3 regions of the Gordonia sp. DT219 genome follow, and region 1 is predicted to be linked to each of the others. Evidence: predicted binding sites of a transcription regulator. Region 1 holds the regulator's gene; each other region holds the start of a gene.

Region 1 (8,062 bases):
CGGGTCAGATTTCCTCGCCTACCCGAAACTCTGGACATATCTCAAGGACCGACGAAAAGAGCTGTCGGGCAACCAATTCCGCCGGTCCTGCGAACGGGAGTACCTGCACTATCTACGGATCCGCGAATGGCAGGACCTGCATCGGCAGCTGACCGGCATCGTGCGTGACCTCGGCTGGGAGGTGCCGCAGACCGAATCGGATGCCGACGCCATCCACCGCGCGATCCTGGCCGGGCTGCTGGGCAACATCGCCGCCCGCAATTCCGCAGGCCGCGAATACACCGGCGCCCGCAACACGACGCTGATGATCTTCCCTGGATCGTCGGTGACGAAGAAGCCGCCGTCATTTCTGATGGCAGCCGAGATCATCGAGACCTCAAGGCTTTTCGCCCACACCGTCGCGGGGATCGATCCGGTGTGGGTGGAGCGACTGGCCGGAGATCTTGTCAAGCGCACCTACAGCGAACCGCACTGGTCCTCACGGCAGGGTGCGGCGATGGCCTATGAGCGGGTCACCCTCTATGGCGTCACCCTCGTCGCTCGGCGGCGGGTGAACTACGGTTCGATCGATCCGGAACTCTCGCGCGAACTGTTCATCCGGCACGCCCTCGTCGAGGGCGATTGGCGCACCGATCATGTGTTCTTCGAGCGCAATCGGCAGCTGTTGCACGATGCTGCCGACGTCGAGCACCGGGTTCGTCGACGAGATCTCGTGATCTCCGAGGAACAGCTCTTCGAGTTCTACGATGGGCGTGTTCCGGCCGAGGTCACGTCTACCCGCCATTTCGACTCGTGGTGGCGCTCGGCGCGGGGGCGCGAGCCGCACCTACTCGATCTCACCCCGGCCGATGTCGCGGCCGATGTCGCCGTCGCCGACACCGACTATCCGGGTGTGTGGCGCCAGGGTGACACCCGCCTGGAGCTGCGCTACCGATTCGAACCCGGCACCGCCGACGACGGCGTCACCGTCGTGATCCCGCAGGCACTGCTCCTCCACGTGCGCAACGCCGGATTCGACTGGCTGGTGCCGGGTATGCGTTCGGAGTTGGCGGCCGAGTTGATCAAGACGCTGCCGAAGTCGCTGCGCAAGACGATGGCACCGGCACAGCGCTTCGCCGATCTCGCCCTGTCTCGCCTGACTCCCCGAGCCGAGCCGCTGACGCACGGCCTGGCGCGCGAGTTGTCGACCATCACCCGCCACACCGTCACGCCGGCCGATTTCGATCTCGACCGCCTGCCCGGGCACTTGCGCATGCATTTCGCCGTCACCGACGATTCGGGTGAGATCATCACCCGCACCACGACTTTCGCCGAGCTGACCACACCGAGGTCGGCGTCGGTGCCCCCGCCGTCCGAGCAGGTGTACACCACCTGGACCGCCGACGGCATCGGCACTCTGGAACTCGCCGAGACCGTCGACGTCGCCGGTCAGCGGGTCACCCGTCACCCGACGTTGCGAGTGGTCCGGGCGCAGGCACATCCGGCGGGCGTCGCGTCGGCCACCGCCCCGACCGCGGCCCTGGCCGACGCGCTGCGCCGCGATGCGGTGATCGTCTTGTTGGAGAACGCAATCGGGACACTCTCACCCAAGGCCGCCGGAGCCCTGGAGCCGGCCCGGCGGATTGCCCTGAGTCAGAGCCCCTACCGGGAGCCCGCCGGGCTCTTCACCGATTGCACCCGGCGTGCGGTTCGCGATCTGCTCGACGTCGAGGCGGCGAACACCGTGCGCACCCCTGCCGCGTTCTCGGCACTCGTCGACGACCTGCGACCGCGCGTCGTCGTGGCGGCCCCGGAGTACCTGTCGCTCGCCGTCGAGGCGCTCCGTGAGGTCGTGACCCTGCGGGGCGTGATCGACGAGCACTCCGGTCAACTCGCTGCCGATGATGTCGCCGAACAACTCGATGACCTGGTATTCGACGGCTTCGTGGTGGCGACGCCGCGCACGCATCTCGCCGATCTTCCCCGATATCTGCGGGGGGCGCGGGAACGGCTGGAGCAGCTCCCGGGGTCGGCCGTGCGTGATCGCGACGGGATGGCTGTACTCGACCGCGTGGTCGAGCGGTGGAATCAGCGCCTCGCCGAAGTGGGTGATGCGCGTCGCGATGCCGTCAACGAGCAGGCGCATTGGATGGTCGAGGAATTGCGCGTGAGTTTGTTCGCCCAGCGCCTCGGAACCCGATATCCGATCTCGGAGAAGAGGGCGCTACGAGCCCTGGACCGGCTCGGCTGAGACGACCCCGCCGGCGGATTCGGAGCGGCCATGGGTGAGGTTGCCCTGCAGGTCGTCGATCTCGCGCTGGAAGTCCTCGAGCGAATCGAAGGAACGATAAACCGACGCGAAGCGCAGATATGCCACTTCGTCGAGGTCGCGCAGCGGTTGCAGGATCGCCAGCCCGACCTCGTTGCTGGGAATCTCGGCAGCTCCGGAGGCCCGCACCGTCTCCTCGACCTGCTGGGCGAGCTGGGCGAGATCGTCTTCGTCGACCTGCCGGCCCTGACACGCGCGGCGCACCCCGCGCATCACCTTCTCGCGACTGAACGGCTCGGTCACGCCGTTGCGCTTGACCACCGCGAGCACGGCGGTCTCCACAGTCGAGAAACGGCGGCCGCAGGCACTGCATGAGCGGCGCCGGCGGATGGCCTGTCCTTCATCGGCGACACGGGAGTCGATGACCTTGGTGTCGTCATTCCTGCAGAACGGGCAGCGCATGCACCGAGGATACCGCCCGCCACCGCACCGACTTCTCGCGTCACCGGTAGGCCGGCGCGAGCAGCGACTGCCCTGCCTGCACGGCACTGCCGGACATGTCGTTGAGTTCGACGATCTTCTCGATCACCGACTGCCGGGGCATGTCGGGCGCCACCCGCGCCGCGATGGCGTTCAGCGATTCCCCGGCGCGCACATGGACCACCTGGGTGGCGATCGGCGCCGGCCGTGCCGACCCCCGCTGGGCCGATTCCTGATAGTCCGAACCGGCGACGGCGACCAGCCACACCAGTAGCGCCAGTGCCACGCCGGTCAGCACGGCCACCAGTGCGCCGGTCCGGCGAGACCTGTGGCCACCCGGATCACCCGTTCCGGCCAGGTGATGTGATCCGGCCGGTGACGTGCACCAGGTGCCGTCGGCGCCCGGTATCCGCCGGGAGACCGGGCGGATCGGCCGCCGGTCGGCGGGACGACTCACGGCCGAGGAACGCCGGGGGGCGCGGCGAGGATCGAGCGGCCGCTGTTCGCGGGGACGGGCGCGCGGAACCGGGTTGGTCGCGCCGGCGCGGGTCTGGCCGGTGAAGGTCTGGTCGGTGCGGGTCCGGCCGACGCGGGTCTGGTCGGTCGACAAAAGGGTGCTATGCATGGTCTCTTCCTGTCTCGATCACACATTCGATGAACGGATGTTCGAGTTGTACCACCCCGCTCCGACAATTTCTCCACAACACGTCGAACAGACGTTTGAGGATGTCCGAAACCTCGGCTATTCTGACCGGTGATCAGCTCGACCACAGGCCCGCGACAGGTGTGCACGTCACCTACCGGCCCACGGCCGGGGTGGCACGCACCCGATCGAAAGGACTCGAATCCCGATGAGTGAGAAGAAGGACCGTTCGTCGCGGCCGGCCGAGGCGGCCGATCCGGAGTCGGCCACCACAGAGTCGAGCACCGATGACGCCGCGACGGCGACGACACCGCAGGTTGATGACGCGGCGGCCGCCCCGCGGCGGCCCATCGTGCCGAGGGGTTTCGAGGCACCACTCACGCCACGTCAGCAGGGAGTGCTCGACGTCATCCGCAAATCGGTTCGCGAGCGGGGATATCCGCCGAGCATCCGCGAGATCGGTGATGCCGTCGGGCTCGCCTCGACCTCGTCGGTCGCGCATCAATTACGCACGCTGGAACGCAAGGGACTGCTCAAGCGCGACGCCAACCGGCCGCGCGCGGTCAACGTGCGCGACGCCGACCCGACGCCCACCGATGACAATCCGAACTCGGAGAACCTGCCCACCCCGACCTTTGTCCCGGTGCTCGGCCGCATCGCGGCGGGCGGCCCGATCCTGGCCGAGGAGGCCGTCGAAGACGTCTTCCCCCTGCCTCGCGAACTCGTCGGTGAAGGTTCCCTCTTCATGCTGCGGGTGGTCGGCGAGTCGATGGTCGACGCCGCGATCTGCGACGGCGACTGGGTGGTCGTGCGCCAGCAGAACGTGGCCGACAACGGTGACATCGTCGCCGCCATGATCGAAGGCGAGGCAACGGTCAAGACGTTCAAGCGCAAGGACGGCCACGTCTGGCTGATGCCGCACAACGAGTTGTTCGAGCCGATCCCCGGTGACGAGGCCGCCATCCTCGGCAAGGTCGTCACCGTCATGCGCCGGATCTGAGCGCAGGCGCTGATCAGCTGCGCGGTGTGTCAACCACGTTTCTCACACCGCGCAGTTAACAACGCAACGCCTCGCGGGCCGCGGCGCGAGCCGCACCCGGTGCAGCGGTGGCCACCGCCGCCGTGGCCGCGGCGCGGCATCGATCGAGGTCGACCTCGGCGAGTTTCGCGCCCACCGCGGCCGCGGCGGCGGGTGCACTCGACAACGACGTGACCCCGAGTCCGACGAGGACACAGGCGAGCAGCGGATCGGCCGCCGCCTCACCGCACACGCCCACCGGGGTGCCGGTGCGCGAACCCGCCTCGGCGACCATCGCGATGAGAGCGAGGACCGACGGCTGCCACGGATCGGTCAACTCGGCGAGCTCGGCCGACATCCGGTCGGCAGCCATCGTGTATTGCGTCAGGTCGTTGGTGCCGATCGAGACGAAGTCCACCTCGGCCACAATCGCCGGCGCAAGGATCGCTGCCGACGGGATCTCGATCATCACTCCGGCCACCAGACCCCGTCGGCGCACTTGCGCGGCGAATTCGGCCGCCTCGGGGGCCGAGGCGATCATCGGCGCCATCACCCATGGCGTGCTGCCGGTTTCCTCGGCGGCGCGCGCGATCGCATCGAGTTGTCCGGCCCGGATCTCGGGGTGTGTCGCCGCGATGCGGTTGCCGCGCACACCGAGTGCGGGATTCGCCTCGGTCCCGTGGTCGACGAATTTCAGCGGCTTGTCCGACCCCGCATCCAGGGTGCGGATCACCATCTTCTTGCCTCCGAAGGCCTCGATGACCTCCCGGTAGAGTGCCGCCTGTTCGTCGAGGGACGGTTCGTCCGGGCGATCGAGGAAGGCCAGTTCGGTACGGAACAACCCGACTCCTTCTACCGGGGACGCGGTGGCCGCACGGGCCGAGACGCCATCGGCGACATTCGCCAAGATCGCGACCTCGTGGCCGTCGGCGGTGTGACCAGGCCCGGTCCAGCCCGCAATCGCCTCCACCTCCCGGCGGCTCTGCTCCACATCGGCTCGCGCTCGGTCCGGATCCGGTTCCACCACAATCGTTCCCGCGGCCCCGTCGACCAGCACCGCGGTACCCGCGGAGACGACGTCGAGTTCGGCAACAGCCACCACACACGGAATCCCGAGTTGCCGGGCGATGATCGCGGTGTGACTGGTCGGTCCGCCCAGTCGGGTCGCCAGCGCGGTGATCAACTCCGGGTCCAGGCCGGCGGTGTCGGCGGGCGCGAGGTCGTCGGCGAAGAGGACCGACGGTTCGTCGGGCACCGGGACCCCCGGTTCGGGCTGCCCGAGCACCTCGGCGACGACGCGGTCACGCACATCGTTGAGGTCGGTGACGCGTTCGGCCATCAGTCCGCCGAGTTTGGTGAACATCGCCGCGAACTGCTCGGTTGCGGCGACGGCGGCGGCGGGCGCGGGCGTGCCCGTGCCGATCAGCTTCGACACCGCACCGATCCAGCCGCGGTCCTCGGCGAGTCCGGCCGTGGCGATCAGGACCTCGGCGGCGGCCCCGGACGCGTGTGAGGCACGCTCGCGCAAACGGGCCGCCACCACCCCGGCGGCGGCGACGAAGCGGGAGAGTTCGGCATCGCGCTCCGCCTCCGAAACCGGTGGCGGCGCCACCTCGGTGGCCTCGACGGTCATCCGTCGGCCCGGCCGCACCACCGGACCGTAGGCCTTGCCGCCGACAACCGGCGTCCCGCCCAGTTCACGCCCGCCCAGTTCTCGCCCGGCGTGCGGGTTGTCTTCCCGTATCTGCTGGTTCACGACTTTGGCCCTTCTCGTCGTCTAGCTCTGGTCGTCGACCGCGGCCGGGCTGTGAATCAGGCGTCCGCGAAGCCGTCCTGTGATCGAAGTTACAAGAATTCCTTGACTTGTCAACACACTCAAGCGTAAACACAGATATATCAACATCGATAGCCACAGAAACCAACATGCGGTGTCGGTGGACAGACCGATCGGAGAGACGTGTACGCGGAAGAACGACAGCAGGCGATCGCCGAGCTGGTCCGCTCGAATGGGCGCGCATCGGTGAACGCACTCGCCGACCGGTTCGAGGTCACCAGCGAAACGGTGCGCCGGGACCTGGCGGGTCTCGAGCGCGCCGGCCACCTCCAGCGCGTCCACGGTGGCGCGGTTCGACCGGGGCTCATCGCGATCGTGGATGAACAAGGCATCGATGAACGCGAGGCCACCCACATCGATCAGAAGGCGGCCATCGGGCGGGCGGCGATCCGATTCCTTCCCGGCGACGGCGGATCGGTGGCCCTCGACGCCGGTACGACCACCTATCAGGCCGCCCTCAACCTGCCCGCCGATCGCCGACTGAGCGTGGTGACGAGCAGCCTGCCGCTGGCGACATTGCTGTGCGGACACGCAGCGGTCACCTTGCACCTGGCCGGCGGCCGCGTGCGACGGCTCACCCAGGCGGCGGTCGGCGCCGAAACCGTTGCCCGCCTGGAGCAGTTCCGCGTATCGGTCGCCTTCATCGGCACCAACGGCATCAGCGAGGGCGCGGGATTGTCGACTCCCGATCCGGATGAGGCCGCGGTCAAGTCGGCCCTGGTGCATTCGGCCCAGCGGGTGGTCGTACTCGCCGACTCGTCGAAGATGAACCGGGAGGATTTCGCCGGCTTCGCCGCCCTCGACGACGTCGACGTCCTCATCACCGATGCCGGTATCGACCCCGCCTTCTCGGCGGTCCTGTCCGCGCGCGGCATCGAGGTCGTGATCGCATGATCCTCACCCTCACCGCGAATCCCTCGTTGGACCGCACCCTCGAGATCGCCGGGCCGCTCGAACGCGGCGAGGTACAGCGGACCACCGGGGTTCGCGCCGAGCCGGGCGGCAAGGGCGTGAACGTGTCCCGGGTGGTTGCCGAGGCCGGGTTGCCGACCATCGCGGTCCTGCCCGCACGGGCCGGGGATCCGCTGCTCGCGGCACTCGACCGGGCCGGTCTGCACCATGAGACCGTCGCCGTCGCCGGCGAGGTGCGTGCCAACGTCACCATCGCCGAACCAGATGGCACCACCACCAAGATCAACGCTCCGGGGCAACGTCTCGACGATCAGCAGTTGCACGCGCTCACCGACCTGATACTGGCGCGCGCCGTCGACGCCGACTGGGTCGCCTTGTGCGGTTCGCTGCCGCCGGGGGTTCCCGACAACTGGTACCGGGTACTGGCCGATGAACTGATCGGTCGTGGGCATCGGGTAGCCGTCGACACCTCCGGCGCACCGCTCACCGCTGCGGTGACCGGACGAATCGATCTGATCAAACCGAACGAGTACGAACTCGCCGAGGTCAGCGGCGCGGACCCGGAGGTGCTGCGCCGGGCGGCCGCCGATGGTGACCTCACCCCCATCGTGGCCGCGGCGGCCGAGATGGTCCGACGCATCGGCGGCTCGGTGCTGGCGACCCTGGGTGCCGCCGGAGCGCTGTTGACGACGGAGACGGGAAGTTGGTTCGCCACCTCGCCGCCGATCGTCCCGCGCAGCACCGTCGGGGCCGGTGACTCGTCGCTCGCCGGCTACCTCATCGCCGAGACGCAGGGTGCCGACGAGCCCGAACGCCTGCGCAGCGCAGTCGCCTACGGCGCCGCCGCCGCCGCGCTCGCCGGAACCCAGCCACCCCGGCCCGATCAACTCGACCCCGAACACGCCCGGGTCACCGATCTCGCCGGAG
Region 2 (8,062 bases), on a different contig from region 1:
GCAGCAGGCGCAGGAATTCATGGATCTCGTACTCGCGCAGACGGGGCAGAAGATCCTGACCGACGCGGGCTTCGCCACGGCCGGGTGACGCCGGTTCGGTGACTGTATGAGACGCGTTCCCCGGTGGGTTCATCTGCCCGCGCTGCTCGGCGTCGCTCTGATCCTGATCGGACCCGTCGCGATCATCGTCCGGATGCCGTGGGCGATCTTCTGGTCGTCGGTCACATCGACGGAATCGGTTGCGGCACTGAAGCTGGGCTTCGGCACCGCCGTGGTCAGCACCGTCGTCTGTGTACTGCTCGGGGTGCCGATGGCCGTCGTCTTCGCGAGATACGAGGGCGTCGTGATCCGAATCGTCCGCGCGCTGGTGCTGTTGCCGCTGGTGTTGCCGCCGGTGGTCGGCGGCGTGGCGCTGCTCTACGCCCTCGGCCGGTATGGCCTCGTCGGCCAGTATCTCGACCGGGCCGGGATCACCCTCGCGTTCACCACCCCGGCGGTGGTGATCGCGCAAACCTTTGTCGCGCTGCCCTTTCTGGTGATCAGTGTGGAAGGTGCACTGCGCAGCGGCGACGATGGTTTCGAGCGGATCGCGGCGACCCTCGGGGCGTCCCCGACGCGAACCCTGTGGCGGGTGACGCTGCCGATGGCGCGGCCGGCACTGATCGCCGGTGGGGTCCTCGCATTCGCCCGAGCATTGGGTGAGTTCGGGGCCACCATCACCTTCGCCGGCAACCTGCCCGGCACCACCCAGACGGCTCCGCTGAAGATCTACCTCGACGCGATCAACGACCCCGCGCAGGCACTTCCGCTCGCGCTCGTGCTGATGGTCGTCGCCCTCGCGGTGGTGATCGGCGTCCATCTACGCCGCAGCCCGGAGGTCTCATGACCGAGACCGTCCCCGAATCAGCCGGAACCCCAAGATCGTCCGCAGGCGCCGAGGGATTTCGTGCCTCGGTGCGGTGCTCGGCTCCCGAGGTCACCGCACGCATCGACGTCGCGCCCGGCGAGACCCTCGGCATCATCGGACCCAACGGCGCGGGCAAGTCGACGCTGTTGTCGGTGCTGGCCGGACTGCGCCGCACCCCGGATTCGCAAATGTCCATGGGCGACCGTGAGCTACAGGGGCACAACACTTTTGTCGAACCGCATCGCCGGTCGGTGGTGTTGCTCGAGCAGAAGGCGCGGCTCTTCGGCCATCTGTCGGTGCGGCGCAACGTCGCCTTCGGTCCGGCCGCGTCGGGACTGGGCCGGGCGGCGGTGCGCAACCGGACGCAGAAGTGGATGGCGGCTGCCGGGGTGGCCGAGCTGGCCGACCGGATGCCCGCGCATCTGTCCGGTGGGCAGGCGCAGCGGGTCGCGATCGCCCGCGCGCTGGCGACCGAGCCCGACGTGCTGCTACTCGATGAACCGTTCGCTGCGCTGGACATCAGTGTGGCACAACAGATGCGGACGTTGATGCGGTCGTTGCTCGCGGAGCGCGACGGCATGACGATTCTGGTCACCCACGATCTGATCGATGTGGTGAGCCTCGCCGACCGGATCGCTGTGCTCGACGACGGGCACGTCATGCAGTCCGGACTCACCACGTATGTGCTCACCCATCCCGAAACGGCGTTCGCGGCGACGCTGGCGGGCACCAACCTGGTCGTCGGGGCCTATCGGGACCCCGACACGGTCGTCGCGGCCGACGGTCTGCCCGTCGTCGGCACCGCAGTCGAATCGTTGCGACCGGCCGCCCGCGCGGCGGGCGCCTTCTCGCCTCGTGCGGTCGCCGTGTATCCGTCGCAGCCGCATGGCAGTCCACGCAACACCTGGCCTGCGGTGGTGGGAGAGGTGGTGCCGCAAGGGGATCGGGCGCTGATCCGATGCCGTTGCGGTGACCACGACGTCGCGGCGGAGGTCACGTGGGCGTCGGTGGCCGAACTCGGGCTGGGAGCGGGTGTGGCGGTGCATCTCTCGGTCAAGGCGACCGAGGTGCGGATCTATGGTGCCGCAGAGTCGCGCGAGTAGTACTTGTTGGGCTCGAGCACCTTTGCGCGGAGCCGACGGTAGCCGCGCACCGACAATGACGGCATCGACCGCAGATAGAAGCGATCGGAGTCGGCGAGGTCGGCGGCCAATACCTCGTCGACGAGGATGGTGCCCGGGCGCGCCGACCCGCACAGCCGGGCAGCGATGTTGACCGGCTCACCGAACAGATCACCGAGGCGGCTCAGGACGGGTCCGCGGGCCAGACCGACCCGCAACGGGGGGATGGGGTCGGCGTCGCTCAGCCGCTGGATCGCCAACGCGGCGGCCGCCGCGCCACCGGCGGCCTCGAAGCTGAACATCACCGCGTCGCCGAGGGTTTTGATGACCTGCCCGCCACGATCGGTGACGATATCGAAGGTGCGTTCCTCGAATTTCTCGAGCAGGTCCTCGAGTTCACCCATCCCGATGCGGCGGGACAGGCTGGTGTATCCGACGATGTCGGCGAACCCGACCACCAGATCGTGTTCCTCGTCGGATACCCGTGTCGCATCGCGCTCGAGTGCGAGTTTCAGGTGGCGACGCCAGATCAGTCGTTGGATGACGTCGATGGCGTTGATCATCTGATCCTGCGTCCACGGAACGTCGGGATCGCGTTGGAGGTCGGTGATCTGATCGGCCTGCCATTCGGTCAGACGCGACATGGTCTGTCCGATCGCACGGGCGGTGGCGACCTGCGCCCGTTGCGGCATCGAACCCTCGGAATCGGCGAACAGTCGCAACGCGGCCACCTCGTCGGCGGTGAAGATCTTGTCGTCGGTGGTCCGATGTGCGAAACCGAAGGCATTCCACAGTCTTTGGGCGTACTCCGGTGAGACGTCGAGCTCGGCGATGAGTTCGTCGCGGGAGTATGTGGGCTCGTCGGATCCTGTGCCGGCACTCATCGGTCCCCGTCCGTCGTCGTGGTCGCGGTGAGTCTAGCAGGAGGTCCCGGGGCCGGCGCCCTATGAAGTTCTCAAACAACAGATGCGGTCCCGGCGGGCCGGGTGCGGGGGTCGGGAAGTCTTGTGGGCAGGCCTGTTTCGGGCGGCCAGTGTGGTCAGGCAGCGCTGTCGAGGCGTAGGGTGCGCCGGTTGTAGGCCGGTTGTGGTCGTCGTTTCGGGTCGACGGTGGAGGGCGGGATGAGCCACGGATGCCGGTCGAAGCCCATGACCACACCCCAGTAATCATTCGGCCCGCTCGCTTCGCTCCCGGCGCCGGCGCGGTCGTGAACGTCGTGGTGGCATGCGGTGCAGAGCAGGCACCCGTTGTCGAGGTCGGTGGCCCCGCCGTCGGCCCAATGCCGCAAATGGTGTGCTTGGGTCCGCGATGCGGGTGCACCACATTTGATGCAGCATTCGTCGCGCAGGATGAACGCTTTGCGTTGGGCGTTGGTGAACAATCGTTTGCGGCGTCCGAGTTGTAGGGGTGCTCGTTCGTCGTCGAGGATGGCGACGGTCAGTTGGGCGTCACAGGTCAGGGTGGTGGCGAGTTGGTCGGTGACCGGACCCATGTATTGCAGCGCGGATTGGTCGGGCTGTTCGGCGTTGAGCGTCAACAGGACGTCATACCGTGATGTCGTCGACACCGTGTCGTCGGCGAGTCCGCGGGCGGCGGCTTCCAGCAGTGTCTCGAGTGCGTCGGCCTGGCGTTGCTGGACCGTGCGTGGGTCGTGGGAGCCGTCGGGCTGGGGCGTGGGGGCGGACAGCGTTTCGATGGTGGTGCACAGTTTTTCGCCGACACTCATGTCGAGGTCGGCGCGCACGTCGAGGCGGCCGTCGCTGGTTGTGGCGAGGGTGACGCTGTTGAGGGAACGATCTTCGGCAGCAGGTGTGCCACCGGTGTCGTCGGCGAGGGTGTTGCCGAGTTGGCGTGCGTGCTTACCGATTTCGGCGGGACTCATCCCGGACAATGCTTGCGAGACGAGTGCGCGGGTGTGGTCGCGGCGTTGTTCGGGGGTGACGGGTTCGCCGGCGCGGGATTCGATGTGGGTGAGTCCGAGGACGATGGCGTCGGCGTGGTCGAGGGATATCGCACCGTCGACGGTATGGATACGCACACCGTCGACATCCGTGGCGGTTCCGACGCGAACGAGTCGGCCGGCGACGGCGGGCGCAATTCCCATGGTGATCAACAGTTGTCGCACCGAGCGGCCTTGGGGTGCGGTCATTTTGAGGCGGTCGAACTCGCCGGTCAACGTCGCGGCGAGGTGATCGATCATGTTGCGCAAGGTGATCAGTTGCTGCATCGACGCGAACGCGTCTCGTGAACCGATGTCCGCACGGAAGGTGCGGTCGTCGAGCTGCGCGATGAGGCCCGCGAACAGGTCGGCCGAAAGCTCTGCGGACCGTGAAGCCGAAGGCGTGGTGGCGTCGATCATGAATCCCCCCTGGATGATCTTGCGATGGGTCCAGTGTAGCAGAAGATTTGTTCGACGCGCAAGGGCTGCGAGGATTAATCCACAAGGGCTGCAACGGCTTTCGTACCACCAGTGAACAGTTGTCACAGCGGTGAACGGCTTTCCCTGCGGTGAACAGAAGTCACGCCGGTCGGCCGCGGACACGGACACGGACGAGCACGCTCAGACGTCCAGGACGCCTTTCATCAGGTATGCCATCCGGGCCGGGAAGTCGGGACGTGACGTCCCGCGGCGCACGCGGACGGCGTCGTTGACGATCGACAGGGCGGCGTGCGCGGCCACGGCAGCCTCGGGGCGGGGCAGATCGGGATCGGTCTGGGTCAGCAGGTCGATCCAGCGCGCAACGTAATTGCGTTGTACGTCGATGAGGTCGGCGGCGGCGGACTGCCCGATGAAGACCGCGGAGTTGTTGAACCCGACCGAGAGATCCGGACTGGAGGTCAGTACGCCGACGTACGAATCGATCAGCAGGGCAAGGAGTTTGGCGCTGTCGGAGGTGGAGCCGTAGGCGGCCATCGCACCGGCCTCCAGTCGGGTGGCGCTGCGCCGGCCGATTCCGACGAGGATGGCGAGCTTGGAGCTGAAGTGCCGGTACACGCTCGGTCCGGTGATGCCGACGGCGGCGCCGATGTCGTCCATGCCGACCCCGGCGTAGCCGCTCGTGGCGAACAATTCCGCTGCTGCGTCAAGGATCTCGTCGCGCCTGGTCCGAGAACCGGTGGAGATCAACGGTGCCGGGGTCAGTGGTGGCGCCGAATCCGGGCGCAGGGTGAGGAGTCGGTGGACGAGTGTCTTGATCGCCGCGAGCGAGCGGCCGGCCGACAGCCGGGTGTTGTGGACGCCGAGACTGCCGACGACACTCAGCGTCGCCCAGCACAATTCGACCGCCTCGCGTTCGGGGATCCCGGTGCCGGCGGCTAGTACCCCCGCCCACCGGTGGATCACCCCGCGGATGTGCAGGACGATCTCCCGATTCTGCTCGTCACTGAGATGCTGGCTCGCCGAGCGCCACAGCGAGGTGGCCGCCGGGCTGCGGACACCGATCGAGCAGACCGCGTCGACGAGGCCCGCCGGCGAGGAGTCGGCCGACAGCACCTGATCGGTGCAGGCCTCGAGTTCGTCGACCCCGCTGCGCACCGCGGCCACCAGCAGGGCGTGCTTGTCGGCGAAGTGCCGGTACACCGACGGTGCGGTGACGCCGGCGGCCCGCGCGATGTCGGCCACGGCCACCTGGGGGTAGCCGCGCTCGGCGAACAGCGACGCGGCATGGGCGACGAGTTGCCGCTTGCGGTCGGCCGGGCGGGCCCGCGGGGATGGCTTTTCGGTAGGCATGGTGAATCGACCATAGCTCAGATATGGCGGCTTCGATCAAGTCTTGACCTCGGGGTATGGTCAAGGAAGTTATTCCGCGTTAGCCTGACGGAGTAACCGTCGACAAGGTTCGTGTGAAAGGAACAGAAGCATCGTGGCCGATCAAGCATTCATCTACGAGGCGCTCCGTACGCCCCGTGGCAAGCAGCGTGGTGGTTCGCTGCACAGCGTCAAGCCCGTCGATCTCGCATCGGGCATCATCAACGAGGTCCTCGCACGGCACGGCGGGCTCGATCCCGCCGAGGTCAACGACGTGATCCTCGGTGTGGTCTCGCCGGTCGGTGAGCAGGGTGGCGTCATCGCCCGCACCGCCGCCCTCAACAGCGGTCTGCCCGAGACCGTCCCCGGCACCCAGATCGACCGCTTCTGCGCGTCGGGTCTGGAAGCCACCAACCTGGCCGCCGCGAAGGTGGCCTCGGGCTTCGACGATCTGGTTCTCGCCGGTGGCGTCGAATCGATGTCGCGCGTGCCGATGGGCAGCGACGGCGGTGCTCTCTTCACCGACCCGGCCACTGCCTACGACCACTACATCACCCCGCAGGGCATCGGCGCCGACACCATCGCCACCATCGAGGGCTTCTCCCGCGAGGACGTCGACGCCTACGCCGCCGAGTCGCAGGCCCGGGCCGAGAAGGCCTGGACCTCGGGCTACTTTGCCAAGTCGGTGGTACCCGTGCGCGACATCAACGGCGTCATCGTGCTCGACCACGACGAGCACCGCCGGCCCGGCAGCACCGTCGAGTCGCTCGGCAAGCTCAAGCCGGCCTTCGCCGCACTCGCCGAGATGGCCGGATTCGACGACGTCATCATGCAGCGCTACCCGCAGCTCGAGGCCATCAACCACGTTCACACCGGCGGCAACAGCTCCGGCATCGTCGACGGCGCCGGAATCGTCCTGATCGGTAGCGAAGCCGCGGGCAAGCGCAACGGGCTGACCCCGCGCGGTCGCGTCGTCGCCTTCGCCGAGGTCGGCTCCGAGCCGTCGATCATGCTCACCGGTCCCACCCCGGCCACCGAGCTGGCGCTCAAGAAGGCCGGCCTGACCGTCGACGACATCGATGTCTTCGAGCTCAACGAAGCCTTCGCCGCGGTTGTCCTCAAGTGGATGAAGGACCTGAAGATCCCGCACGAGAAGGTCAACGTCAACGGCGGCGCGATCGCCATGGGCCATCCGCTCGGCGCGACCGGCGCAATGATCTTCGGCACCGTGCTCGACGAGCTCGAGCGCACCGGCGGCCGTTACGGCCTGGTCACCCTGTGTATCGGCGGCGGAATGGGCGTCGCGACCATCATCGAGCGTCTCTGATACTCCGCCACGAGAGAAAGAATCTTCGAACACCATGAGTGACAACATGATCAATTGGGAGAAGGACGCCGACGGCGTCGTCGTCCTGACGATGGACGACCCCAACCAGGGCGCCAACACGATGAACGCGCTCTTCCAGACCTCGATCGCCGAGACGGTCGATCGGCTGGAGGCGGAGAAGGACGACATCACCGGAGTGGTGCTCACCTCGGCGAAGAAGACGTTCTTCGCCGGCGGCGACCTCAAGGACATGACCGCCGAGCGGACCCAGTCCAAAGAAGAGATCGCCACCCAGATCACCGAGACGACCAACGCGATGAAGAAGGTTCTTCGTCGGCTGGAAACCCTCGGCAAGCCCGTCGTGTCGGCCATCAACGGCGCCGCCCTCGGCGGTGGCCTGGAGATCACGCTGCATACCCATCACCGCGTGATCGCCGACGTCAAGGGCGCTCAGGTCGGCCTGCCCGAGGTCACCCTCGGCCTGCTGCCCGGCGGCGGTGGCGTCGTGCGTACCGTGCGACTGCTCGGCTTCCAGAACGCGCTGATGAGCGTCCTGCTGCAGGGGCCCCGTCTCAAGCCGGCCAAGGCCAAGGAGATCGGTCTCGTCGACGAGGTCGTCGGCTCGGTCGACGAGCTCCTGCCCGCCGCCAAGGCGTGGATCAAGGACAACCCCGAGGCGCAGCAGCCGTGGGATGTCAAGGGCTACAAGATGCCCGGTGGATCGGTGACCAACCCATCGGTCGCGGCGAACCTGCCTGCCTTCCCGGCCTTGCTGCGCAAGCAGATCAAGGGCGCCAACATGCCGGCCCCGCGCGCCATCCTGGCCGCCGCCATCGAGGGTGCCTACGTCGACGTCGACACCGCCGACCTCATCGAGACCCGCTACTTCGTGTCGCTGGTGACCGGTCAGGTCGCGCAGAACATGATCAAGGCGTTCTTCTTCGATCTGCAGCACATCA
Region 3 (8,062 bases), on a different contig from region 1:
GCCGGGGAGTGCGGGCAGACGGGTGATCGACTGGGGAACCATTGACGCCGAGGCCACTCGACCGGTCTAATACCTTTTGGTATCGATACGCTCGAGGAATCGGGCGGCAAGAGGGGTGGAACTGATGCGGGTACACGATGTGCGGGAACGGATCGTTCCCGGCCGGATCGCCACTGTTGTCGTGGTGCTGTTGCTGGCTGCGGTGTGGACCGGCGCGGGGACGACACTTTTCGCCGGCGACGCCGGCGCGACACCCGCCGGGTCGTCGGGCGCCGCCGGCGGCTCGATCGTGACCCGCACACTCACCAACGCTGCGGGCACCCGCGACTTTCAGCAGTACCGGCCGGTCGGTGCCGGACCGGGTCGGCCGCTGATTGTGTGGCTACACGGCGCCAGCCAGGTGGATCGAGGTGATCCCCGGCAACTCCGACGCACGAGCGTGTTGCTGACCGAGGCCGATCGTCGGGGGTATGCGGTGGTCGCGCCGATGCAGTCGCTGCGCGCAGATCCCGCGGGCACCTGGCGTCTGACCGATCCGAGCAACTTCGTGCGCGGAAAGGGGGGAGGGATCGATCATCGCCGACATCGTGCGGCGAGCAGTCCGTGAGTTGCACGCGGATCCGGCGCGGGTCTACCTCGTCGGGCACTCCGCAGGCGGCGCGATGACCCAGAACGTCGCCGCGCTGTATCCGGAGGTGTTCGCCGGGATCGCCACGAGCGCGGGTATCCCGTTCGCTGCCGACCCGACCGGCGCCGCGGCCGCGATTGCCCGCACCGATCGGGGGCCGCTCCCCACACTGATCGTGCAGGGTGACCGGGATTCGGTGACCCCGCCGATCCTCGGCGAGATAGGTGTGTCGGCAGCATTGGGCGCCAACGGGATTCGTGGAGTCCGCGGATCGTCGACGACGTTTCCGGCGTCGGTGTCGGGCGACCCCTACACCAGTGTCGTGACCCGATACGGGCGAGGGCAGCAGGAGGTGGTGTCGGCAGTCGTGCATGGCGCCGACCACTGGACCGGCCCGGGAGGGGTGACCGTGAACGGCCCCGCACTCGACCGCCTGCTGATCGATTTCCTTGTCTCCAAACACCGGTGAGTTCGATCTCCGGAGTGCTTGAAACCGGCGGCAATCCTGCCCGAATGGGGATGGGAGGGCAGCCATCGTGCCGCCGGGCTTGTACGTCCCGCGAACCTTCACCCCGCACGGGTGAGGTGATCGATCCCGCCCGCGGGCACAGTCGGTGCTATTGATCGGCGCTACTGATCACCTGACGAGAGGACTGTGTGCGAATGTCAGAGGATTTCATCAAGTTCACTGCATTGGCCTCGGCCAATGTCGATGGTGGATATCCGACGCCGGACGCCCAACGACAGCTCGAGGACGAGTTGTTCTTCCAGCGTGCAGTGCAGGTCTATCTGTGGTCGCTTCCCGCGATGAACATGTGGGCGATGAAGCGGGGCCTGGAGGCAGTCTCGGGGTCCGGCTACAACGTGATGTCTGTTCCCGAGAAACGGCTGACGCCGGCGACGGTGATCACCACCCCGAACTCGGACTTGATCTACGGGCTGACGTTCGCCGATCTGAGTGTAACCGGACCGTTGGTCATCGAGGCGCCACCGAAGATTCAGGCACTGGTCGACGACTTCTGGCACCGTCCGTTGACGGGGCCGGTCATCGACGGTGTCCGGTATCTCGGCGATGTCGGAATCCCGGGGCCGGACCACGGTGTAGGCGGCAAGTACCTGATCGTCCCCGACGGTTACGACGGCGAGATTGACCGCGACGAGTACTTCGTTTTCACGAGCCGGACCAACGGCGTCTTCATCTTTGCGCGGGGGTTCTTCCACTCCGTCGACGATCTCTCGCCAGGTGTGAAGTCGGTCGAAGGAATCGTCGTGCGCCCGTTGAATGGTGACGCGAAGCCCATGGAGTACAAGCACGTGTCCGACGTGCCGGTGGATGCGTTGTTCGCGCAGGACGGCAGCTACTTCGACTCGCTCGACGATTTCATCCAGAGCGAGCGAGTCGATCGAATCGACCCCTATATGCACGGTATGCTCGCGGCACTCGGAATCCGGAAGGGCGGTGTGTTCGCGCCGTCGGCGAGGGAACGCACGATCCTGGACTTGGCTGCACGCACCGCCTGGAACATGTCGAAGACGGTCGCCTCGGGTTATGACGAGGACGAACGTGCCCGATGGTGGTCGGATCGGCACTGGGTGGCGCATGTGAAGACGGACCCCGACGACTTCATGCACACCGTCCTCGACGAGGAATGGCGCAACCGGGAAACCGGACACACCGACGTCAATGCGAAGATCCACATGTTCACCAATCACTACTCGATCAGCACCGGCATGATGTCGTCGATCGTCGGTATGGGCGCCAAGTACGGGGACGCCTACAAGGACAGTGACGGTGAATTCTTGCGCGGCGAGAACACATACACGATCACCCTGCCCCCGAACCCTCCGGCCGGATTGTTCTGGTCGGTCACGGTCTACGACGCCGAAACCGCCGCGGGCGTCGATGCCAAAGGGCAGAAGTACCCTTCGCTAAACGGTATGAACGACCTCGACTACAACGCTGACGGGTCGATCACGCTGACGGTCGGACCGAACCCGCCGGACGCGGCACGGAACTGGCTCCGGACCGTTCCGGGCCGTGGCTGGTTCAGCCTGTTCCGCTTCTACGGACCGAAGCAGGAGTTCTTCGACCGGAAGTACAAGCCAGGCGACTTCATCAAGACCGGCTAGCCACATCGAAAAGCAGTGCGGTGAACCGCGGGCCCCGACAGCGTCGAGCGCAGCTTGTGCAGTCGGCCCGCGGTTCCCGGTGCTTGGGCACAGTACGGGTGCAAGACGATTCCGAATGAAAAGTGGTCGAGGCTGAGATGCTCTCTGACCTGCGGAGCCGATGACGGGAATCGAACCCGCGTATTCAGCTTGGGAAGCTGATGTTCTGCCATTGAACTACATCGGCGTGCGGGCGACGAGGCCCGCGACGGTCATGCTAGCAAAGGTCTTCACACTCGCGTCGCACCAGCCTGTGGAAAGCGGATCGGACTTGTCGGTGGGCGGCGGTAACATCGAACGCAAGTTCGTTGATGACGCTGGGGGGTGATCGTGATGACGGTGACGCAACCGCCTAACCTCGATCAATCCTCCCCTGACCTCGTCGAGAAGATGGCGCAACTGCACGCCCTGCTCGATGAGATCGAGGCTGCCGACCCGACTGGTTGCACCGACGCGGAGATCGTCGGCGTGGTCAGCGAACATGAGCGCGCCATGCGCCGAATGGATTCCATTTCGGTGTCGCACTACGTCGAGACCAACGACCGCGCCGCCTACCAGGAGGCCGGGTACACCTCGATGCACGCATTCCTCACCGGGGCGCTCAATGTGAGCCTGGGCACGGCGAAGCGGAGGCGCATCCAGTCGGCCAAGCTGGGTTCGCTGCGAAACATGCAGGGCGAGAAGCTGTCCCCGGATCTGCCGAAGACCGCGAAAGCGTTGGCCGAGGGCGCCATCTCGACTGCGCACGTCGACGTCATCATCGAGACGATGAAGCGCATTCCGTCGTCGGTGCCGGCGATCGAGCATGAGGTCGCGGAGTCGACGCTGGCCTTCTACGCGCGAGAGATGATCCCGAGCTCGTTGCGCCGCGTCGGTGTGCAGATTCTGGCGCATCTCGACCCCGACGGGCAGCTGACCGACGATTCCGACCGCAAACGACGGCGGTCGCTTCACGTGGAAGATGCCGACTTCCAACAGATGTCGAAGATCTGGGGAACGTTGGACCCGGTGACCCGTGCACAACTCGACATCGTGCTCGCCATCTGGGGCGAGAAAGGTATGAACAATCCCGACGACCCCGACTCGCCGACCGGCGATCCCGGGCAGGCCGACCCGGAACAGCTCAGGGCCGCTGCCGCACGTGACGACCGATGCGCCGAGCAACGCAACCACGACGCGTTCGCGGCGGTCCTGCGATTCGCCCTCGACGCGGGTGCGCTCGGCAAGTCCCATCGCGGACTACCCGCGCACATCATCGTCGCGATCACCGAATCGCAGCTGCACGAGGCCGCCGGAGCGCCCGCCGAAACCGCCACCGGCGCACCGATCCCCATCGCCGACCTCGTCGAGATGGCCGCCGAGTCCCAGCACCACCTGGCCGTCTTCGCCGACCACACCACCGAGGTCCTCTACTTCGGCACCCAACGCCGTCAGGCCAGCCAGGCGCAGCGGTTGGCGCTGATCGCCAAGGACGGCCCGGGCTGCACGTGCCCGGGTTGCTCCACCAAGGCGTTCGACTCGGTGGTCCACCACATCACCGACGTCCAGGACGGTGGACCCACCGACATCACCAACCTGACGTTCACCTGCTCGCCCGACAACAGGCACGTCGGCAAGCTGCCCGACAAGTGGCGGACGACGATCCAGCCGGACGGACCGGACGCCGGACGCACGGTGTGGCAACCACCCGCGGCGCACCCGAACCAGGATCAGAAGATCAATCACACCCATCTCGCCCACGACGTCGTCAAACGCTTCCGCGCGGCGATCGAGCGCCGCTACGACGAGGAATCCCGTCGCAAGAAAGGCGGTAGCCCCGAGTCACCCGATCCGCCTCCGTGACCGGGGACACCCGCACACGTATTCACCGGTCCGATAGCCTCGCACTGTGCTGCTCTCCGACCGGGACATCCATGCCGCCATCGACAGCGGTCGCCTCGCGCTGGATCCGTTCGACCCTGCCCTCGTCCAGCCGTCGAGTATCGACGTGCGCCTCGACGGGCTGTTCCGGGTATTCAACAACACCCGCTACACCCACATCGACCCAGCACAGCGGCAGGACGAGCTGACCACGCTCGTCGAGCCGACGAAGGGCGAGCCGTTCGTCCTGCACCCGGGCGAGTTCGTCCTCGGCTCGACACTCGAGGTGTGCAGCCTGCCCGACGACCTCGCCGGCCGCCTCGAGGGCAAGTCCTCGCTCGGGCGGCTCGGCCTACTCACCCACTCGACCGCGGGGTTCATCGACCCCGGGTTCTCCGGGCACATCACACTCGAACTGTCCAACGTCGCGAATCTGCCGATCACGCTCTGGCCGGGCATGAAGATCGGGCAACTGTGCCTGCTGCGCCTCACCAGTGCGGCCCAACATCCCTACGGCAGTGCTGCCGTCGGCTCCAAATACCAGGGCCAGCGCGGGCCCACCCCGTCCAAGGCGTATCTGAACTTCGTGCGCGACGCCGACTGACCTGCGCCGACCGCGGAGTTCACGCACGCGTCGCTGTCGCGCCACGTCATTGTCGGCTGCGCGCATCACGCCGCGCGTACGTCTACATCTATGAAGCTCACCGTCATCGGATGTGGATATCTCGGCGCGACCCACGCGGCCTGCATGGCCGAACTCGGGCACGACCTCCTCGGCGTGGATGTGGATATCGAGAAAGTGGCCCGGCTGCGCGCCGGTGAGGTGCCGTTCTTCGAACCCGGGCTCGCCGACATCCTGCGCCGCAATATCGCCGCCGGCCGCCTCGACTTCTCGACGTCCATGCAGTCCGCCGCCGACCACGGGACCGTGCACTTCATCGGCGTCGGCACGCCGCAACGAGCTCGCGGCTACGGCGCCGACACCTCAGCAGTCTTCTCCGCGGTAGAGACGCTGGCCGGGATGCTGCGCGGCGAACACCTCATCATCGGCAAGTCGACCGTGCCGGTTGGCACCTCCGCCGAGCTGGCCACCCGCATCGCCGACCTCAGCAGCAACCTCGCCACCATCGAATTGTCCTGGAGCCCAGAGTTTCTGCGAGAAGGATTCGCCGTGGAGGACACGCTGCGGCCCGACCGCATCGTCGTCGGAACCGATCCGACCGCCGAAACGACCGGCGCGGCGGCGGTGATCGGCGAGCTGTACCGCGAGGTTCTCGACTCTGGCGTACCGATGGTCGTCACCGACTGGGCCACCGCCGAATTGGTCAAAACATCAGCCAATGCCTTTCTGGCAACCAAGATCTCGTTCATCAATGCGGTCAGCGAACTCTGCGAGATCGTCGGCGCCGACGTCACCGCGCTCGCCGACGCCATCGGCTACGACAACCGGATCGGCCGCCGATTCCTCAATGCCGGCTTGGGATTCGGTGGCGGATGCCTCCCCAAGGACATCCGCGCATTCATGGCGCGCGCCGAAGAACTCGGTGCGGGACGCACGTTTCGGTTCTTGCACGAGGTCGATGCGATCAACATGCGCCGCCGCGAGGCGATGGTCGAGCTCGTCGAGAGTGCTTGCCACAGTGACCTCATCGGGGCGAACATCGCCGTCCTCGGTGCCGCGTTCAAACCGGAGAGCGACGACGTCCGCGATTCTCCGGCGCTGAGCGTCGCCGGCCAGCTCGCGTTGCGGGGTGCGTCGGTCACCGTCTTCGACCCGAAGGCCGCCGCCAACGCCCGGCGCATGTATCCGACGCTGAACTTCGCCGAGACTGCGCGCGCGGCGGCCGCGGACGCCGACGTCATCGCGCTGACCACCGAATGGGCCGAATTCGTGCACATGAGTCCCGACGAGTTCGACGGCGTCGTGGCGCGCAAGGTGATCGTCGACGGCCGCCGATGCCTCGCGGCGGCGCAGTGGCGGGACGCCGGCTGGGACTATCGGGCGCTCGGCGGCGAGGTCCGCCGCAACCCGCAGGACGCCGGAACCGCCGGCGCCGGCCCGGCGGTCCATCGTGGGATAGCTCACTCATCGGTCCAGGTGCCCCGCCCTCACGTGTTAGGTTGAACAACCAATGGGCGCAGGGGAGGCGCCCGGGCGACTGGAATGCCGACGAGGACACCTCGGGCGAGCAACCGATCGACCAGCGCAGCGCCCCCGACGACCGCAGGAATCACCTACCGATGACCGAACAGACACATCCCGCAGCACGCGTCCTCGACGCGACGCTGACCGAATCTGTCCGTCAACGGCTCGTCGACGAGGGTGTGCGTCTGGTTGCCGTGGTCGATCTGGACGCTGCCGGTGCGATCGTGGCCGCTGTCGACATCGTCGAAGACCAGGTACTTCTCACCGCACCCTCGCTCGGTGAGGTCACGCCACGCGAACTCGACCGGGTAATCGCCGACCACCTCGTCGCCCTCGGGCGGGTGACTCCGCCCGCCGGCGACGAATGGCGCGATGAACTGCGCAAACTCGCTGGACGAGGGCGTACCCGACTGGCCTCCTCCGGCGGCGCGTTCATCATGGGCGAGCAGCACGTCCGGCTGTTCCGGATGACGCACCGTGACGTCGAGGTGGCCACCGCCCCGCTCGCGGCCGCGCTGGCCGAGCACCTCGACGCCACGCTCGCGCAGGTCGGCGTCCTCGACGCGCCTGCCCTTCTGACGAGCTCACATATCGCGTGGCCGGGGCTGGCCGTGATGCTCGCCGACGCACGCCGCACACCGGTGGCAGTCGTCGACGACAGCGCCACCGACAGCAGTGCAGCCGACGACAGTGCCGACGGCAGTGCAAGTCACGGGGTGACCGCACCGACGTCGGGTGATTTCCCCATGCCTGGATCGATGAGCCACCTGATCGTCCGGATGGTGGAGCCGTCCGGAGTCGAACCGGCCAGGGTTGAACCGCCGCGCCGCGCGCCCTCCCCGGCGGCCCCGAAACCGGCCCCGCGTGTCCCGCCACTCTCGGATGCCTCCACCGAGACGCTCGCTGCGGTCACCGAAGAACTCGCTGCGCTGCCCGACGAACCGGCCGGTCCGGACGAGTTCGCGACGGACGCCGACCCGGCATTCGGTACCAACCCGGCGATCGATACCGAGCTGGATCGCGACGCCGAGCCGGAGCTGGATGGCGAGCCGGCCGGAGATTTCGACTCCAACGCCGATCGGGACGAGCCGGCCGCTGATCGCCGCTGGTATTCGCGGCCGCGCTGGTTGCTCGGCGGTGCGGTCGCCGGGGTGCTCGCGGTGTTCGGCGCGGCAATGGCGGTGGCCTTCACCGGCGGTTCGTCGGCGCCGACACCCCCGGCCGCGGTGTCGACGACCACCCCATCGGTCTCGACGTCG

Evidence for each region. The regulator LexA, encoded in region 1, represses DNA repair genes until DNA is damaged. The targets are predictions, from matches to a motif close to CGAACANNTGTTCG.
Region 2: the regulator LexA is predicted to act here: its motif matches at 4,428-4,441, upstream of ACPXB3_RS09535 (DUF222 domain-containing protein).
Region 3: the regulator LexA is predicted to act here: its motif matches at 3,092-3,105, upstream of ACPXB3_RS03695 (DUF222 domain-containing protein).

The regions. Positions count from the first base shown of each region.
Region 1 covers NZ_JBNCNR010000001.1:316,660-324,721, reverse strand. Annotated here, with positions in the region: gene hrpA (ATP-dependent RNA helicase HrpA) at 1-2,230, shown strand, start outside; gene nrdR (transcriptional regulator NrdR) at 2,204-2,710, opposite strand; gene ACPXB3_RS01600 (LysM peptidoglycan-binding domain-containing protein) at 2,751-3,353, opposite strand; gene lexA (transcriptional repressor LexA) at 3,721-4,371, shown strand; gene ACPXB3_RS01590 (phosphoenolpyruvate--protein phosphotransferase) at 4,427-6,145, opposite strand; gene ACPXB3_RS01585 (DeoR/GlpR family DNA-binding transcription regulator) at 6,347-7,117, shown strand; gene ACPXB3_RS01580 (1-phosphofructokinase family hexose kinase) at 7,114-8,062, shown strand, end outside.
Region 2 covers NZ_JBNCNR010000005.1:137,985-146,046, forward strand. Annotated here, with positions in the region: gene modA (molybdate ABC transporter substrate-binding protein) at 1-88, shown strand, start outside; gene ACPXB3_RS09515 (ABC transporter permease) at 107-886, shown strand; partial or broken gene ACPXB3_RS09520 (ATP-binding cassette domain-containing protein) at 994-1,404, shown strand; gene ACPXB3_RS09525 (TOBE domain-containing protein) at 1,567-2,010, shown strand; gene ACPXB3_RS09530 (adenylate/guanylate cyclase domain-containing protein) at 1,983-2,912, opposite strand; gene ACPXB3_RS09535 (DUF222 domain-containing protein) at 3,068-4,387, opposite strand; gene ACPXB3_RS09540 (TetR/AcrR family transcriptional regulator) at 4,589-5,758, opposite strand; gene ACPXB3_RS09545 (acetyl-CoA C-acetyltransferase) at 5,892-7,103, shown strand; gene ACPXB3_RS09550 (3-hydroxyacyl-CoA dehydrogenase NAD-binding domain-containing protein) at 7,138-8,062, shown strand, end outside.
Region 3 covers NZ_JBNCNR010000002.1:66,394-74,455, reverse strand. Annotated here, with positions in the region: gene ACPXB3_RS03715 (hypothetical protein) at 125-607, shown strand; gene ACPXB3_RS03710 (alpha/beta hydrolase family esterase) at 588-1,097, shown strand; gene ACPXB3_RS03705 (DUF1254 domain-containing protein) at 1,292-2,758, shown strand; tRNA gene ACPXB3_RS03700 (tRNA-Gly) at 2,914-2,984, opposite strand; gene ACPXB3_RS03695 (DUF222 domain-containing protein) at 3,131-4,639, shown strand; gene dcd (dCTP deaminase) at 4,686-5,261, shown strand; gene ACPXB3_RS03685 (UDP-glucose dehydrogenase family protein) at 5,352-6,782, shown strand; gene ACPXB3_RS03680 (hypothetical protein) at 6,779-8,062, shown strand, end outside.